Regions from separate parts of the Vibrio sp. SCP2 genome, predicted to be linked through region 1. Evidence: riboswitches for the same ligand, from Rfam matches in the RefSeq annotation. Region 1 holds a riboswitch; the other holds the start of a gene.

Region 1 (3,130 bases):
GAGCAAGGTGACTGGCAGGCGGAGAAAATAAACATTGATGGCTCGCAGTTCAAAGTACTGTTCCAAGGCGAGCAAGTGGGTATTGTAAGTTGGAATCTAGTTGGTGATCACAATGTAGATAACGCTTTGATGGCGATAGCTGCAGCGCGCCATGTTGGCGTCACCCCAGACTTAGCCTGTGAATCTTTAGCCAAATTTATCAATACCAAACGCCGCTTGGAGCTCAAAGGTGAGGTCAATGGCATCACGGTTTACGACGACTTTGCCCATCATCCGACCGCGATTGAACTGACGCTCGGTGGATTACGTAACAAGGTCGGCGATAGCAAAATTATCGCGGTACTCGAACCACGCAGCGCTACGATGAAGCGAGGTGTGCACAAGGATACGTTGGCCGCGTCGTTACAAAAAGCCGATCAAGTGTTCTTATATCAACCCGATTCGATTGATTGGTCGGTGGAAGAGATCGCCGCTCAATGTGCCCAACCTGCGCAAACCTCCAATAATGTCGATGAACTTGTGGAGCAAATTGTTGCTAGTGCTAGCTCAGGTGATCAGATTTTGGTGATGAGCAATGGCGGGTTCGAAGGTATTCATAACAAGCTTCTGGCAAAGCTAGCTCAATAGTGTAGTTTTTAAATATGACTAAGCAACAAAAAGCCATCACCTTAGCCTTTACTGGTGCCTCTGGCGCTCCTTATGGTTTACGCCTATTAGAGTGCCTTCTGGCTGCTGATTATCAAGTTTATCTGCTTATTTCGTCTGCGGCGAGAGTGGTGCTAGCAACTGAACATGACCTTAAACTGCCTGCCAATCCTGATTCGGCTAAGCAAACTTTGGTCGAGCACCTTAATTGTGACCCAGACAAGCTGGTTGTATGCGGTAAAGACGATTGGTTCTCTCCTGTGGCGTCTGGCTCTGCAGCGCCGAAACAAATGGTCGTCTGTCCATGCTCTGCAGGCAGTGTTGCGGCGATTGCCCACGGTATGTCGGATAACCTGATTGAACGTGCTGCAGACGTGGTGATGAAAGAGCGTGGTCAGCTACTGTTGGTGGTTCGTGAAACCCCATTTTCTACTCTGCATCTAGAGAATATGCACAAGTTGTCACAAATGGGAGTAACCATCATGCCTGCTGCGCCAGGTTTTTATCATCAACCTAAATCGATAGAGGATCTGGTTGATTTTATGGTCGCGCGTATTCTTGACCATTTAGGAATAGAGCAAGGATTGGTTCCTCGCTGGGGCTACGATCCCCGTCCTATTTGAAGCCGCAGCGTTGTTGACTGCTCAAATTCACCCAAATCAAATAGAACACCTATGTTCATTGGGATGAATTTGCTTGTCGCCTAGCTGCAACTCCAACTATTTAGGGGATAGATATTGCAGTTTATTAATATTACAATTCGACCGTTACTCATCGGGGAGCTATTGACCTAACTTATGTTAGCGTCAGCTGAGATCGAGCTATCGCTTGGGACCCGTGTACCTGAACCAGATAATGCTGGCGTAGGAATTGAGTTTGGATTTGAACTCCGCTTCTCAAGCCTGTGCCGCTCAGACAAGGAGAGAGCGAGCAGTGAAAAACACTCTAAGCACCATTTCAATTAGTACCCTAGCGTTAGCAACGCTGGCGATATTCTCAGCGACAGCCGCAGAAAACAGTTTAACCGTTTATACCTACGACTCTTTTGCCGCCGATTGGGGCCCAGGTCCTGTTGTAGAAAAAGCGTTTGAAGCGCATTGTGGTTGTGATGTTAATTTCGTCGCGCTAGACGATGGTGTCTCTATCCTTAACCGTCTGCGATTAGAAGGCGATAACAGCAAAGCGGATATCATTTTAGGCTTAGACAACAACCTAATGGCGGAAGCGAAAAAGACAGGTTTGTTGGCTGAACATAGCGTAGACACTAGCAAGGTTGCATTGCCAAATGGGTGGGCAGACAAAACGTTCGTCCCTTATGATTTCGGCTACTTCGCGTTTGTTTACAACAAAGAGAAGCTAGCTAACCCACCAAAAAGCTTGAAAGAGTTGGTGGAATCTCGCGATGATCTGAAAGTGATCTATCAAGACCCACGTACTTCAACACCAGGGCAAGGTCTGATGTTGTGGATGAAGTCTGTTTACGGAGATGACGTGACTCAGGCTTGGCAAAATCTAGCTAAGAAAACCGTAACTGTGACTAAAGGTTGGTCTGAAGCGTACTCAATGTTCCTCGAAGGTGAGTCTGATCTGGTACTCTCTTACACGACCTCTCCTGCTTATCATTTGATTGCTGAAAGTGACAACAAGTATGCCGCCGCTGATTTTGCTGAAGGTCATTACACGCAAGTCGAAGTTGCTGCTAAAGTGAAAGCGTCTAAAAATCAAAAGCTAGCCGATGAGTTTATGAACTTTATTCTTAGTGATGAGTTCCAATCAGCAATGCCAACAGGTAACTGGATGTACCCAGTCACAGACGTTGCACTGCCTGAAGGTTTTGAAACCCTAACTCTGCCAAGCAAGGCTCTGACCTTTAGCGCCGACGAAGTGGCCGAAAATCGTAAATCTTGGATTCGCGAATGGCAAAGTGCGCTGACATTCTAAGAGGCTCTTTTGCGTAATACCCCCAAAATTGGCTTATGGGTCGCGATAATCATCGCGACCTTTGTCGTTTCTGCTCTCGGTGCTTTACTGGTTAACGCGCCATCGCTAGATATCCGTCAGGTGTGGAGTGATCCATACTATCGACATGTCACCAAATTCAGTTTCTATCAGTCTTTTCTTTCTACTTTGCTCAGTGTTGGCCTTGCCATCCCAGTCGCGCATGCGTTGTCTCGCCGTCGATTTAGGGGGAAATCCTTGTTACTCAAACTGTTTGCTACAACACTGGTGTTGCCTGTCTTAGTCGGGGTGTTTGGCCTTCTTGCCATTTATGGCAATAGTGGTTTGATTGCTGATTTGTTCAAAAGCCTAGACAGCAAGTTGCCGTTCTCAATATATGGGCTCAATGGGATTTTGTTGGCGCATGTGTTTTTTAATCTTCCTTATGCGACCCGATTGCTTCTGCAAGCATTAGACTCTATTCCACAAGAGCAGCATAAACTGTGCGCCCATCTTGGCATGGGACACTGGGATAAATTTCGCTGGA
Region 2 (3,130 bases), on a different contig from region 1:
AGGGTGTAAAACGGCGCTTCATGACAGTGCTCTAGCTGCTCTTCCATGTTCTCTTTGATCATATGCATCGGAATATGGCCAGGTCCTTCAATAATGACCTGTACGTCATATTCCCAAGCAATCTTGGTTAGTTCACCAAGAGTACGAAGCTCAGCGAATTGCGCTTCGTCGTTCGCATCAGCTACTGAGCCAGGACGTAATCCATCGCCAAGAGAAAGCGCCACGTCATACTTGGCACAGATTTCACATATCTCGCGGAAATGAGTATATAAGAAGCTTTCCTGATGATGCGCTAAACACCATTTAGCGATAATAGAACCACCACGAGAAACAATGCCAGTCACACGTTTTGCCGTCATAGGTACATAGCGAAGCAGTAAACCTGCGTGAATAGTGAAGTAATCGACGCCCTGCTCTGCTTGCTCAATCAGAGTATCGCGCATCACTTCCCAGTTGAGGTTTTCCGCAATGCCGTTAACTTTTTCAAGCGCTTGGTACATTGGCACAGTACCGATCGGCACTGGACTGTTACGTAGAATCCACTCACGAGTTTCGTGAATATTGCGGCCAGTAGACAGGTCCATAACAGTATCGCCACCCCAGCGAGTCGCCCATACTAGCTTCTCAACCTCTTCCTCAATTGAAGATGTCACTGATGAATTACCGATATTAGCGTTTACTTTAACTAAGAAGTTACGCCCAATAATCATTGGTTCAGATTCTGGGTGGTTAATATTGGAAGGGATAATCGCTCGACCTTCTGCGACTTCTTTACGAACAAATTCTGCAGTAATGTCTTTGGGTAAGTTGGCCCCAAAGCTTTGACCAGGGTGCTGTTGATTCAACACCTCATCGCGATATTGAGCGCGCCCCATGTTTTCACGTAAGGCGATGTATTCCATCTCAGGGGTAACAAGACCCTTGCGCGCATAGTGAAGCTGGGTGACACACTGACCATCTTTAGCACGTCTAATTCGTGGCAAATTGCCATAACGTAGCTCATCAAGCGTCTCGTCTTCTAAACGCTCCTTGGTGTATACCGAGCTAACATCGTCGAGTAATTCAGTATCGGCACGTTCTTCAATCCACCCTTCTCTTAGCTTTGGTAGACCGCTGTAAAGGTCAATTGTGTGTTCTGGGTCAGTGTATACACCAGAAGTATCGTAAACACGTACAGGCTCATTAGGTTCGAAAATAGGCGCTTCTTTTGTGCCTCCAATAAGACTATCCGCGAGTGAGATTTCTCGCATAGGCACACGAATATCTGGGCGTGAACCCTCTACATAGACTTTGCTTGAATTTGGGTACGGCTGTACCGAAAGTGTATCAATGAACTGTTTTGCTTCCAGTCTCGCTTGTTTGCGACTCGACATAGCATTTTTCCTTGCTTTGTTATTCTTAGATAAAAAGTAATGGGATAAAAATGCTTGGCGGAAAGATGCGACAAGAGGAATCGAATTATGACCTTATTAGTGTGCACTAATGGTATATAACAACATTCGACTATTTGATAGGTAACCAGACAGAACTCTGGTGTAGATATCTTCTCTTGTTCCCTTCGCAGATTTTAATCTGATCAGGTTCAACGGATCCCGAATTAACGGTCTCAGCCTTATGGCACTCCGACAAGTAATTGCAGTATATAAAAACGGCTTGGGTAAACCAAGCCGTGATGAACAATAATTAGCTAAATTTTAACCAACATTAGCTCTTGATGAGTATTTGAAAACCAATCCATGCAGCAGAAATACTTAAAAAGACATTCAACAACACATTCAAACCCATCTTAAAAAAAGCGCCTTGCTGCATTAGAAGCACATTATCCATAGAGAACGTAGAGAAGGTGGTGAGTGCCCCAAGAAAACCCAACCCGATAATTTGGCGCCATGGTTCGGTAGCAAGCATCTCATTTTCGAAAGCCGCAATAAGCAAGCCCATAATGAAAGAACCGACCACGTTAACAGTTAGCGTACCGTATGGAAAACCACGCCCAAGAAGCACAACACAAAGCTCTGAAACAAGATAACGAGAGCATGCTCCAAATGCACCACCGAGTGCGATAAAACCCAATATTGAAAACTGACCCATAATTCCTCCAATTTACTGGGTGTATTGTAGCCAAAATACACGCTCGCGGAAGATCATAAATTAAGATTTAGCCATTGCTAACTGCAAACATTTGAAAAGTTACAGGAGTCACTTTACTTCAATATACCCCATTAATCCGGTTTTCATATGCTCGATCACATGACAGTGATACATCCAGCGCCCTGGATTATCCGCCACGAACGCTGCGATAGCCGTACCGTTTTTGCCTAGTAAAACAGTGTCTGTGTGGAAAGGCTGTTCGACCTTTTTACCATTGAGCTCCAAAACTGTGAATGTATGACCATGGATATGAATTGGATGATGATACTGAGTGACGTTCTTGAGAGAGAAAATATAAGTTTTACCCAGTTGTAACGAAGCGAGTGGAGCGGGGATATTATCTTTCGACATCCCTTCCCAAGCCCGTTTGTTGGTTAACCAAAACTTAGGAACCGACTTACCATCTTTTCCAACCGGTGAAATTGCCCCTTCCCATTCAAATACAAAATCAATTTTCTCCGCATTGACCAAATCAAGATCAGGCACAGGATTAAGAGGAAGTTGAGGGCTCGGCCTATGATCGGAAAGATCAGACCTGATCGCTTCAAACTCACACAGAGGAAACGGAAATCTACCCTTCATATATCGGACATAAACGGACTCTCCTTGCTTCGGAGCGATTAAGGCAAGGTCAACCCTCATACCCGGGCCAATTTTATGTTGAGAGAGCTTATAGGGAGCTTTAATCGGGTTACCATCGATGGCTATCACCCATGCTTCGGCCCCTTCAATAGCAATTGGATAGGTAATCGTATTGTCGACGTTGGCGATACGCAGCCGGGTAGTGGCATTTTCCTTTAATTGATACTTAGGCTCATGTACACCATTGACGCTACTCCACTCTCCGGGGGTTCCCATTCTCGCGCTAAGACGAGGAATCATTAATTCTTTCCACGCCCCCTGCTTATCGAGGTGCCAGTGCTTAAGCATCAACTCATGTTCTTCATCAAACTCTACTGGAATCGCTTCTTCGACGATGATC

The links. A riboswitch is a leader RNA that binds a small molecule or an ion and turns the genes downstream of it on or off. The one in region 1 is predicted to bind thiamine pyrophosphate.
Region 2: another riboswitch for thiamine pyrophosphate. It lies ahead of thiC (phosphomethylpyrimidine synthase ThiC); the one in region 1 lies ahead of thiB (thiamine ABC transporter substrate binding subunit).

The regions. Positions count from the first base shown of each region.
Region 1 covers NZ_JCAFVV010000009.1:35,331-38,460, forward strand. The annotation lists gene mpl (UDP-N-acetylmuramate:L-alanyl-gamma-D-glutamyl-meso-diaminopimelate ligase) at 1-627, shown strand, start outside; gene AC5O63_RS18865 (flavin prenyltransferase UbiX) at 642-1,268, shown strand; TPP riboswitch at 1,411-1,532, shown strand; gene thiB (thiamine ABC transporter substrate binding subunit) at 1,600-2,586, shown strand; gene thiP (thiamine/thiamine pyrophosphate ABC transporter permease ThiP) at 2,596-3,130, shown strand, end outside.
Region 2 covers NZ_JCAFVV010000011.1:878-4,007, reverse strand. The annotation lists gene thiC (phosphomethylpyrimidine synthase ThiC) at 1-1,373, opposite strand, end outside; TPP riboswitch at 1,537-1,635, opposite strand; gene crcB (fluoride efflux transporter CrcB) at 1,705-2,088, opposite strand; gene AC5O63_RS19880 (multicopper oxidase domain-containing protein) at 2,197-3,130, opposite strand, start outside.